Linked DNA regions of Peribacillus simplex NBRC 15720 = DSM 1321. The protein of the gene in region 2 interacts with the protein of the main gene of each other region in a pairwise test. Links are inferred from orthologs where the notes say so. Each region holds a gene or a part of one and is shown on either strand. Other genes may lie near its edges.

Region 1 (6,332 bases), 1.6 Mb from region 2 along the record:
ACCTCTGAAATCTTGATCGAGTCCAGCCATAATCACTCGATAACCGCTGTCCGCAAGATGCTGGGCAACCCCGATAATTTCATGATCAAAAAATTGCACTTCATCTATTGCAATAATATCCAGGGGCTTGTCCAAATACTTAAAAATATCCGTTGAATGGGAAATCGGTTTTGCCATCACAGAAGAGCCATTGTGTGATACGACAGCCTCTTCCGCATAGCGATTATCAATAGCTGGTTTAAATACAGCTATTTGCTCTTTAGCAAATTGAGCACGGCTGACTCGTTTAATCAATTCCTCAGATTTACCCGAAAACATGCTTCCGCAAATAAGCTCGATCCAGCCTGTTTGTTTCATTACATACATGGAAACAGCTACTCCCTTCCACCTGTCGATCCCTTGGTCATAATTGAAGTCGACCCGGCTTTATATAAATTCTTACTTGTTTATGAAAAAGAAAAAACAGGCAAGAGAAATACTTGCCTGTTTTTTAAAAAGTCCGGCTTATTTAATACCGTATTTTTTGTTGAAACGATCAACACGTCCGCCAGCTTCAGCGAATTTTTGACGACCAGTATAGAATGGATGGCACTCTGAACAAGTCTCAACTTTGATCTCTTCTTTAACTGAACCAGTTTCAAAAGTGTTTCCGCAAGAGCAAATTACTTTTGAAAGCTTATAATTTGGATGAATTCCAGTTTTCATTCTTTTCAGCTCCTTATGCCCTGAATCATTCGAAACAGAGTTATATACTTCAAGTTGAGGGGAAAAACACCCTCACATTTATTGTAAAAACACATGAACTCATTATAACAACTTAAAACTAGTTGTGCAACTGTTTGTTTCTTACAGGGTTTAAGAACGTTTTACGCTCGCTGGACCCTTTTTCATTTCTGACATCTCTTCATCCAGCTTACTGAAAAATTCTTCATTACCTTTTGTCTGTTTAAGACGGCGAAGGAATTTCTCCGAGAAATCAGGTGAATCTGACATCGTTTTCCTAATCGCCCATAGTTTATCCAGGCGATCTTTCGGAATTAACAATTCTTCTTTACGAGTGCCTGAGCGACGAATATCGATGGCCGGGAAGATGCGTCTTTCGGCAAGGGCACGATCTAAATGCAGCTCCATATTGCCCGTACCTTTAAATTCTTCATAAATGACATCGTCCATTCTTGAACCCGTATCTACCAATGCTGTAGCAAGGATCGTCAAGCTGCCGCCTTCCTCGATATTCCTCGCAGCGCCGAAAAAGCGTTTTGGACGGTGGAATGCAGCAGGGTCAATACCCCCTGATAGTGTACGCCCGCTTGGCGGAATGACAAGGTTGTAAGCACGGGCAAGTCGAGTGATGCTGTCCATTAAAATGATAACATCCCGTTTATGTTCCACAAGGCGCATGGCTCGTTCTAACACCAACTCAGCCACCTTGATATGGTTTTCCGGCACTTCATCAAAAGTTGAACTTACCACGTCTCCTGCAACGGAACGTTCAATGTCTGTCACTTCTTCCGGGCGTTCATCGATCAACAGCACAATCAATTCCGATTCGGGATGGTTTGTGGTTATCGCATTGGCAATTTCTTTGATGAGCATCGTTTTACCGGCTTTTGGCGGTGCAACGATCAGACCACGCTGTCCAAAACCGACCGGAGCCAGAACATCCATAATCCTGGTTGATATATTCTTCGGTGTCGTTTCCAGTTTAATTTGCCTGTTTGGATACAGCGGTGTTAAACCTGGAAAGTGGACACGCTCTTTAGCTGATTCCGGATTATCGCCATTGACTGCTTCAACATGCAGCAATCCATAATAGCGCTCGTTTTCTTTTGGAGGCCTTACCTTACCGGACACTTTATCTCCATTTCGTAAATCGAATCTGCGGATCTGTGAAGCAGAAATATAAATATCCTCCGAGCTTGGAGAATAATTAATTGGACGCAGGAAACCAAAGCCCTCTGAAGGGATGATCTCTAAAACGCCCTCCATGAATAGGAGACCATCCTGCTCAGCTTGCGCTTTCAGGATAGCGAAAATAAGTTCCTTTTTTGAAAGTTTGCTGTAATAGGAAACTTTATATTCACGCGCGTGCTCATAGAGATCCTTTAGTTTCATGTTTTCTAAATTAGAAATAGTTAAATTCATTATGACACCACACTTTTATTAATTAAACGTTTTCACCCATACTGAAAAAGAAATGGTTTGTTAGATGGAAGAAAAACCGCAATCCATGTACCCGACCAGAGTTTTCTTAGAAAGGATGATACATTTTTACATGTAAAGAAGAAAATTATTTGAAGGCTTCTTGAAGTTTGGAGTGAAAGGGCAGATTTTAAATTATTAATAGTAGACCAAGCTTTATTTTACTTTTTTTATTTTAATTATTCAACTTAAATTTTTTAAAAGAGAAAGCGAGCGATGAAACCGCTCGCTTTTTAAAAGTGATTTTTCTAAAAAACGCTATCAGTCGATCAAACCATTCGGTTTAATTTTAAGACTGTGACGCCCATCGATGAATCGAACGGTTCCAGATTTAGCACGCATGACTACGGATTGTGTTTCGCCGTAATGCCCTTTAAATTGTACACCGCGTAAAAGTTCTCCATCAGTCACACCTGTTGCAGCAAAAATTGCGTCATCTCCGCGAACAAGATCTTCCATTCTGAGGACTTTTCCTAAATCAAGGCCCATTTTCCCACAGCGTTCCACTTCTTCATCACTATGAGGAACCAGCTTACCTTGAATTTCCCCTCCAAGGCATTTCAAAGCAACGGCTGCAATAACTCCCTCTGGAGCTCCGCCAGATCCGAATAAGATATCAACACCAGTAAGATCGAAAGCCGTATTTATGGCTCCTGCTACGTCTCCATCGTTGATCAACTTGATACGTGCCCCTGCCTCACGAAGTTCATGAATGATCTTCGAATGACGATCGCGGTTCAATACAGTAGCAACCACGTCTTGGATATCTTTATTTTTTGCCTTGGCTACCGCTTTCAGGTTGTCCAATACGGAAGCATTGATATCAATCTGACCAACAGCCTCGGGTCCAACGGCTATTTTATCCATATACATATCCGGGGCATGAAGCAAGTTCCCCTTATCGGCTATCGCCAATACAGCCAATGCATTCCAGCCGCCAGATGCAACGATGTTCGTACCTTCTAAAGGATCAACCGCAACATCCACTAGTGGCCCAAGACCTGTACCAAGTTTTTCGCCAATATAAAGCATTGGCGCTTCATCCATTTCCCCTTCACCGATTACAACCGTTCCTTGCATGGGAATAGTATTGAAAACATCCCGCATTGCAGTTGTTGCTGCATCATCTGCTTCGTCTTTCTTTCCTCTTCCCATCCAACGAGCTGAATTCAGTGCCGCCGCCTCTGTTACGCGGACAAGCTCCATCGATAAACTTCTTTCCATTTCCGGTTCCCCCTCATGTACACTAGCATGATTTATTTATATATTAGTATAACACATTATATCATATATAGTAACACAATGAGGTAACAAGAAAAGGGATCAGCTTTTAAGCTGCTCCACTTCTTCTTGGGTCATTTCTTCACGCCAAATCGTCGCTCCCAAACCTGAAAGTTTTTCAACAAGATGGCTATATCCGCGATCTATATGTTCAAGCCCGGTCACTTCTGTAATCCCTTCAGCCATTAAACCGGCAATTACCAGAGCTGCTCCGGCACGTAAATCGCTTGCCTTCACTTTTGCCCCATGAAGTTGGACAGGACCATCGACAATGCCTGCTCTGCCCTCGACTTTGATCTTCGCATTCATGCGTCGCAGTTCATCAATATGCTTAAATCGTGCCCCGTATATCGTATCGGTCACCATACTAGAACCGCTTGCTTTTGTTAAAAGGGAAGTGAAAGGTTGCTGAAGATCCGTTGGGAATCCAGGGTAAACCAACGTCTTGATATCAACGGATTTATAGTTTTCTCCCGGTGAGACAAATATCTGGTCATCACCCGCTTCAATATTAATCCCCATTTCCCTTAATTTGGCAGTCAATGACTCCAAATGCTGGGGAATGACATTATCGATCAGAATTCCTTCACCGACAGCAGCGGCTAAAATCATGAAAGTACCGGCTTCAATCCGATCCGGTATGATCGTATGCTTGCACCCATGCAAACTTTCCACACCATCAATACGAATGATATCCGTTCCAGCACCCTTTATTTTCGCTCCCATATTGGTCAACAATGTGGCAACATCGATGATTTCCGGTTCTTTCGCAGCGTTTTCAATCACAGTGCGGCCTTTGGCCAAAACGGCGGCAAGCATGATGTTGATCGTTGCCCCTACACTAACGACATCCAAATAGATGCGGGCTCCCCGTAGCTCGTCCGCCCTAAGGTAAATGGCTCCTTGTTCATTCGTCACTTGTGCGCCTAGTGCTTCGAAGCCCTTAATATGCTGATCTATCGGACGGGGTCCTAAATGGCAGCCTCCAGGCAAGCCGATCACTGCCTTTTTGAATTTACCAAGCATTGCCCCCATTAAATAATAAGAGGCACGTAACTTCTTGACCCTTCCATTAGGAAGAGGCATTGAAATCATCCTGCTAGGGTTGACTGTCATTTCTCCTTCATCAAAGGATACCTCACCGCCAATTTCCTCCATTAACTCTTTCAGCATCTGTACATCCGAGATATCAGGCAGGCCTTCAATCGTTACGGGAGAGTCCGCTAAAATTGTTGCTGGAATAAGGGCAACCGCACTATTTTTTGCTCCGCTGACACGAATGCTTCCCTTTAGAGGGTAGCCACCGGCAATTTTAAGTTTTTCCATAATAAACTCCCTTCCACGCTAAGCACTTAGAAGCTACTTTAAAAAGTAATATTTTACCACAAGGAAATTGCATAATCCGACAACATTTACTATCTAGTTCTTTAGTTTACACAAAAGTAGAAAATTCATGTAAAAAAAAGATAAAAATTTCTAATTTATGTTAATTTTATTAAAAAGGTGCAATCTATAGCGACTTAGCGGCAAGGCATTATGCTTCAGTGCGTGAATTCCAATCGTTCAAGAAAGCTTCAATCCCTTTATCCGTTAATGGGTGGTGGAATAATTGGATTAAAACTTTATAAGGGATCGTTGCAATATGTGCCCCTTTAAGAGCCGCTTCTGTAATATGCATCGGATGGCGGATGGAAGCTGCAATGATCTCAGCGTTGATATCATGGATCGCAAATATGTCAGCAATATCCGAAATTAAATCCAGACCATTTTGGCCGATGTCATCCAAGCGTCCTAAAAATGGCGATACATAAGTTGCTCCTGCCCTAGCTGCCAATAATGCTTGGTTGGCACTGAAAATAAGCGTGACATTTGTTTTGACACCTTGTTTTGTAAGTGCTGAAACAGCCTTCAAGCCGTCCGGAGTCATTGGCACTTTAATCGTGATATTAGGTGCAATCGCAACAAGTTCCTTGGCTTCAGCCATCATTCCTTCAAAATCAAGCGCAATGACTTCAGCAGAAACGGATTCCTTAACAAGACTTGTGATTTCTTTTAGCCGGTCATGGAAAGAAACTCCCTTTTCTCTTGCAACAAGGGACGGGTTAGTCGTAACACCTGCTAAAACGCCAAGTTCGTGGGCTTGTTTGATTTCTTCCATGTTTGCTGTATCTATAAAGAATTTCATAAAATATCCTCCGTATGTAATCGATTTTTTATTTCTCTATATGTCTCTGAATTCTAATTGTTCGAAAAATAGAGCCCGGATTCAGCCCTGCATCTAAAAGAAACCATTAGGGGGGACCCCCCCAATGGGAATATTACCTTTATCATCTTACATTTAATACGTTTGAAATTATGCTTTGCCGTTTGAACCGAATTCACGTATTTTGCCGATGACAGTTTCTTTAATAGCTTCACGGCCAGGAACCATGTATTTACGAGGATCGTACACTTCAGAATCGTTATTCAGAATTTCACGAACCGCTTTTGTGAACACAATTTGATTTTCCGTATTCACATTGATTTTTGATGTTCCAAGAGAAATCGCTTTTTGGATATCTTTTGTAGGGATGCCTGTACCGCCATGAAGAACAAGAGGTTTGTTCGTTAAATCCCGTACTTCTTCCATTTCTTTATAGCCTAGGTCAGGTTCACCTTTGTATGGTCCGTGAACGGATCCCAAAGCTGGAGCAAAACAGTCGACATTCGTTTCTTTAACTAACTGTTCACATTCTTGAGGGTCTGCATATACGACTCCATCAGCGATTACATCATCTTCTTGTCCGCCAACCGTGCCCACTTCCGCTTCAACCGAAACATTCCGTGCGTGAGCGAATTCGACAACCTTC
Region 2 (6,309 bases):
CCGATATCGTCAGCTGCGGTCCTGCCTTCTTCAGCTATTTAGCGCAAGCTTTTATTGAAGCGGCTTGTCAAACGACGAAGATCGATAAAGAAACTGCTACGACTTTGACTGAAAACATGCTGGTTGGCTTAGGGGAACTGCTTGGTAAAGGAGTTTATACATTGCCGACCTTGCAGGAAAAGGTTTGTGTAAAAGGTGGAATAACGGGTGAGGGGATCAAGGTTTTAGAAGCTGAAACCGGGGAAATGTTCCATCATCTTTTTCAAGCGACACATGAAAAGTTTGCAGAGGATCTATACGAAGTAGAAAAGCAGTTCGGCCATCCTTATTAGTATTCGTAATCTATATCTCATTTCCTTCTTAAAATAAAAAAAAGAAGAGGTCAGACCTCCACTCGTACGTGTGATGTACGACGGAGATCGTTTTGACCTCTTCATTATTTACTGGCCACAAACAAGATTCTTTCGGTTTCTGTTGCAAGCGGTGCTTCTTCGAGATCCGCCATAATTTCTGAAACCGTAAAACCTGCTTGCTCCAACCACTTTTTATATTGTTCCACCGGATAGGTCCGTTGATAATGCAACTCATCAAAACGGTCATACAGACCGCTTTCATCGTCCCTTACGAAAAAACTTAAATCATGTTCCACACTGTAAGGTTCTTCACCAGGGAAGCAGTCCCATATATAGGATACTTCTTCTCCATTGACAGCAAACGTATTATCACGAAAAATTTCTTCCATTTTATAAATGGAATGGATATCAAACAAGAATAATCCGCCATCCTTCAAATGCTCATGAACCCGGCTGAACGTCTTGACTATATCCTCCTCATCGCGAAGGTAGTTCAGCGAATCACAAAAAATCGTGACACAATCAAATTGGCCAAGTCCCTCGAGTTCTGCCATATTCTGCTGGAAAAGCGGAATCGATAATCCAAGCTTAACCGCTTTTTCATTAGCAACAAGAAGCATTTCATCAGATAAATCCACGCCAGTGACTTCAAATCCGTGTTGCGCCAATTCAACGGTCATTTCCCCGGTTCCACACGCTAAATCCAGGACTTTCCTTCCACCAATTCCATACTGTTCCAGCTTCGCCGTAAGGATCATCAGCCATTTTTCATAAGGTGCGTCCTTCATCAATTCATCGTATACATAGGCAAAGCGTTCGTAGGTCATGAAGTCAGTTCACTCTCTAGATCTTCAAAAGGTGCATCTCCCCATAAACGTTCGAGGTTATAGTAGTTTCTTTCATCTTTATGGAATATGTGGGCCACTACATCGCCAAGATCCACAAGAACCCATTTCGCCTCGTCAAAACCTTCAAGACGTTTTATATTGATTCCTGATTCATCAGCTTTGCTCTTCATTTCACGAGCTATTGCTTGTACTTGTTTTTCAGAATTACCGTGGCAAATCAAAAAATAATCCGCTACAAGGGAAATACCTTGCATGTTCAATGCCACGATATCCTCCGCTCTTTTATCATCTGCCGCTTTTGCTGCAATTACAAGAAGTTCACGTTCAGTCATTACATCTTCTCCTTCAAATTCATGATCAAATCATTATATGTCTTAAATGTGTCAGGATAAATTGCCTGATTTCTTTTCATTAAAAAAACAACTGTATTCCTTAAAGCCTGGATGACAGCATGATCCAAATTTATCTTTGCTGTCTGCCTGACTTCGTCGACACCGGGAAAAGAACGTCCCGGCTCAATATAGTCAGCAAGGTATACGACTTTATCCAAAAGGCTCATGCCAACCCTGCCAGACGTGTGATAGGCAATCGCATCCAAGACTTCAGCGTCCTGAATGCCAGCTTCCTTTTTCACCAGATAAGCCCCGACAGGAGCGTGCCACAGCTCCATATTGTATTCAAGTAACGCCGGGTTCATTTTTTCAGCGATTATAATTTGCTCCATTTCCTCTTTTGGGCGAAATTTTGCATAATCATGGAAAATGGCTGCCAGTTCCGCTTTTTTGACGTCGGCACCATACCGTTCAGCAAGTTCAATCGCTGACTCGACCACACCCAAGGTATGAATGTACCTGCGTTCGGTGATTTGTTCTTTGACCAGCGCCAATGCTTTCTCACGATTCATATAAACCATTCCCTTTAATATACTTCACCACTGGATCTGCTATTAAATATTTCACGGTTTTCCCCGTTCTTAACTTCCTTCGTATCATGGAAGACGAAATGAACATCTGGGGGACTTTCACCATCGTGATTGGGTATACGGTATTTTCATTATATCCAGGGCGCTTCACCCCTACGAAATTGACCATATGCACCAGCTCGTCGATACGGTGCCAATTCGGTAAGTACTCAATCATATCTGCGCCAATTATGAAATAGTACTCATTGGTTGGCTCAAGTTCTTTCAGCAATTTTATTGTGTCATACGTATAAGATGTGCCTTTTCTTTCTATTTCAATACCCTCAATATAAAAAGATGGGTTTCCGGCTATCGCGTTTTCCAACATGGCAAGCCTGTCCATATCGGTTACTTCCTCCGACTTTTCCTTATGTGGAGGAACGTGATTTGGCATGAACCTGATTTCATCTAGCTCAAGGGCATCCAGCACTTCATTCGCTATAATTAAATGCCCGATATGCGGAGGATTGAATGTACCGCCAAGAATTCCAATTTTTTTCATAGATAGGTTCCTTAAGGTAATTTAAGTTGTTTGTTTTCTTTTGATTCTTTATACAGCACAATTGTGTTGCCGATAATCTGAACCAATTCCGCCCGTGCACCTTTTGATAAAGAAAATCCCACATCATTGCGGTCCTCTTCACAGTTTTGTAAGATGCTGACCTTGATTAATTCACGTACTTCAAGCGCCTCACCAATTTGCTTGATGAGATTATCATTGACGCCGCCTTTACCAACTTGAAAAATTGGATTGAGGTGATGGGCCTTTGATCGTAAAAATCTTTTCTGTTTTCCTGTTAACATGTGTTACCTCCTAGTTTGTTCAAGACAATATCTGTCATTCTTGCTGTATCCGGCATAATGCCTGTCCATATCTCAAATGCGAGCGCGGCCTGGTTGATGAACATACCCAGACCATTTTGCGTTTCCGCCCCTTTTTCCCCAGCTTCACGCAGTAGCTTGGTTTGCAGAGGGTTATAGATGATATCACTGACAATTGCACCGGTTTTAAGCTGGTCGACCTTTAACGGTGAATGATCCAATTCCGGACTCATTCCAGAAGAAGTCGTTTGGATGATTAAATCATATTGTGATAAGCTTTCTTCCGCTTCGATAATCGAGAGTGCCTTCGATACTTTATCATATGGGCAATCAGAAACAAGCTGGGCCGCTCTTTCCTTTGTCCGGTTTGCAATATCAACTTGCTTTACCCCTTCTTTTACGAGGGTAAAATAAATCGCACGCGCAGCACCGCCCGCTCCGATCACTAACGTTTTTTTAGCCTTAATGTCACTTGATATTTCATCGCATAAAGATTTGAAAAATCCTTTTCCGTCTGTATTATACCCTATAAACCGACCATTTTTGTTAACAACCGTATTTACAGCCCCGATTGCAAGGGCAAGTTCATCCACTTCATCAAGGAAAGGGATGATTGAAGTCTTATGAGGAATCGTGATGTTAAACCCTTCTATACCAAGGGCTTTCATGCCTTTCACGGCATCGTTCAAACGCTCTGGTGTCACATGAAAATGATGATAAACCGCTTCTATATTTTCTTTTTCAAATGCATCATTATGAATGTCCGGTGACATCGAATGTGCAATTGGATCTCCCATTACCCCATATATCTTTTTCATAGACTAGACGACCCCTATATTTAGATTAATGATTTGCGAACGATCACATTGACGCCCTTTGGAACATGTGCAACGATTTTCGCTCCTGGCTCATTGACCGTCACCCAGCCAAGACCAGAAAACACAATATCCATTTTACCATCTTTCAAGGAAAATTCATGTGGAATCAGCTTCGGAAACTCCTCGATTTGTTCAGGCCGTGGGGGCGTCAGTAATTCCCCGGCATGGTTTTTATATAATTCATCGGCATTTTCCAGTTTCGTACGGTGAATATTCAATTCATTAGAAAGATAGCAAGTCAGTGAACGCCTTCCGCCTGAGACATAGTCCAATCGGGCCAACCCTCCGAAAAATAGCGTCTGCCCTTCATTCAGTTGGTACACTCTCGGCTTGATTTCCTTTTTCGGCATAATCACCTTAAAGTCCCGTTTGTCCACATAGTGAGCCATTTGATGATGATTAATGATTCCTGGTGTATCGATCAATGCCTGTCCATCATCCAAAGGAATTTCGATCATATCCAAGGTAGTACCAGGGAAGTGGGAAGTAGTGATGATATCACCTTCACCGCTCACTTCTTTTATAAGACGGTTGATGAAAGTCGATTTCCCTACATTCGTACAGCCCACCACATAGACATCTTTACCTTTTCGATACCGCTCAATCGCATCAGCAGCTTCAAGGATGTGCTTTCCCTTTTCCGCACTGACAAGCAGGACATCAATCGGGTTAAGACCCAATTCCTTGGACGATTGCTTCATCCAATTGATCAACTTGTTCGGTTTTACGGATTTAGGCAATAAATCAACCTTATTTCCGATCAGAAGAACATCATTTCTTCCTACAAATCGATGCAGGCCAGGCAGCCAGCTTCCATTGAAATCAAAAATATCGACGATTTTGACGATTAAAGAGTCGGTTTCGCCTACTTTATTCAAGATTTTCAAGAAGTCATCGTCTGTTAAGGATACATCCTGAACTTCGTTATAATGTTTCAATTTAAAGCAGCGCTGACAAACGATGCTCTCTTTCTCCAGTGCCGATTTAGGGGCAAAACCCAACTCCTTCGGATCTTCAGTCTGGACCTTGACACCGCAGCCGATGCACACTAATTCTTGATGATTGTTCAATTGTGATCCTCCCATTCTATCATTCCTTTTCGTTTAAAAAACGCCATGATCTTTCTTTCAAAATAACGATTGATCCTTGTTCTGAATTCGTCGGTTTGTGCCACAGGGACCACTAAGATCGTATGAAACCCGCCTCGGTTCCCTCCCAATACATCCGTCAATAACTGATCGCCGATTACCACCGTTTCTTCTAATTTCAATCCCATTGTCTTACGGGCTTTATGAAAAGCTCTTGCCATCGGTTTTCTGGCCTGGAAGATAAATGGAATGTGAAGCGGATCGGAAAAAGCCCGAACCCGATTTTCATTATTATTGGACACAATCGTCACTAAAATCCCATGATCCCGCATATTGTCGAACCATTTGATTAAATCGGGAGTGGCAGTTGGCCTGTCCCATTCAACGAGAGTATTATCCAAATCGGTAATGACTCCCTTAATACCTCTTTTTTTCAATTCTTGAGGATCTATATTAAAAATGCTTTTAACATGTTCACTCGGCAAAAATAATTTAAGCATATTGGCACCTCTATATTTTCATTAAAATTTACCGTCTCCATCATATCGAATTTTCAGCTCACTTTCAAAAAAAATTAGGAAAGAAGGGCTGACGGTAAAAAAACATCATAATGTATGTTTTCAGATATGGAAAGGCATTTTTTATTAAAGAATGGGAAATTTGCAGGCAGACCAGAACCAAAGAACTAATTATTCATAAAAGATTTCGACAAAAATTTCATATAACCAACCTGTGGATAACTTTACTAACATTTTCCATACTGATGTGCACCATTTCGTTCACCTTGTAAACAACTTAACCACAGGTTATCCACTTTTAACTGTGGATAACAGAACGATTGTTCTCCACGTTTATTTCTGATACAGTAGGGGTACATCAAGGAAGACTTATCAATATATGCAAGTAAACACCAAATTATTCCTCGCAATCCCTACTGGAGGTGAGCAGCCGTAAATGGCGTTCTGATGCAAAAACTATCTGATGACCTGTTGCTTGAATCCTATTTTAAAGCGCAGAACTTAAAGTTGAGTACCGATTTCATCCGCCTCATAGAAACGGAAATTCATCGACGATCCTTAACGCATAAAATCCGATCAATATTTTAATATGAAATACATAGGCTGACATCAAATGTCAGCCTCTTATTTTCATTTGAAGTTAGACGGCTCTCATGAATCCGATTGTTTCACCCACACGGACATCTGCGGGAATGGATATGTTTCCTTCAAGTTCAAAACTGCCTTTTTCAAAGAGAAGCACCACTGTGGACCCAAAGCTGAAATAAGAAAATTCCTGTCCTTTTTCCAATTCATCCGATTCATCAGTGATGACGATCGAATTTATGAACATCGCCCCGAC

Evidence for each region.
Region 1: the proteins of yhbY (region 2) and rho interact in binary tests that used the Escherichia coli proteins (3 or more experiments, as listed by UniProt). The link is inferred for Peribacillus simplex NBRC 15720 = DSM 1321 from one-to-one orthologs.

What each region holds. Positions count from the first base shown.
Region 1 is NZ_CP017704.1:2,752,126-2,758,457, reverse strand. Bases 1-2,999 are described here. They hold rho (transcription termination factor Rho), read right to left. Parts: upstream 2,146-2,999; coding sequence 856-2,145; downstream 1-855. Other genes in these bases: glpX (class II fructose-bisphosphatase), read right to left, coding at 2,464-2,999; rpmE (50S ribosomal protein L31), read right to left, coding at 505-705; BS1321_RS13180 (thymidine kinase), read right to left, coding at 1-366. Also shown: more of glpX, read right to left, coding at 3,000-3,426; BS1321_RS13160 (UDP-N-acetylglucosamine 1-carboxyvinyltransferase), read right to left, coding at 3,526-4,809; fsa (fructose-6-phosphate aldolase), read right to left, coding at 5,018-5,668; BS1321_RS13150 (class II fructose-bisphosphate aldolase), read right to left, coding at 5,837-6,332. UniProt on the Escherichia coli protein: Facilitates transcription termination by a mechanism that involves Rho binding to the nascent RNA, activation of Rho's RNA-dependent ATPase activity, and release of the mRNA from the DNA template.
Region 2 is NZ_CP017704.1:4,396,791-4,403,099, reverse strand. Bases 1,322-4,297 are described here. They hold yhbY (ribosome assembly RNA-binding protein YhbY), read right to left. Parts: upstream 2,967-4,297; coding sequence 2,676-2,966; downstream 1,322-2,675. Other genes in these bases: yqeH (ribosome biogenesis GTPase YqeH), read right to left, coding at 3,823-4,297; aroE (shikimate dehydrogenase), read right to left, coding at 2,960-3,802; BS1321_RS21205 (nicotinate-nucleotide adenylyltransferase), read right to left, coding at 2,095-2,664; yqeK (bis(5'-nucleosyl)-tetraphosphatase (symmetrical) YqeK), read right to left, coding at 1,533-2,105; rsfS (ribosome silencing factor), read right to left, coding at 1,322-1,533. Also shown: late competence protein ComER, read left to right, coding at 1-332; BS1321_RS21220 (class I SAM-dependent DNA methyltransferase), read right to left, coding at 437-1,180; more of rsfS, read right to left, coding at 1,177-1,321; more of yqeH, read right to left, coding at 4,298-4,932; BS1321_RS21185 (YqeG family HAD IIIA-type phosphatase), read right to left, coding at 4,929-5,450; BS1321_RS21180 (sporulation histidine kinase inhibitor Sda), read left to right, coding at 5,916-6,056; BS1321_RS21175 (phosphatidylserine decarboxylase), read right to left, coding at 6,109-6,309.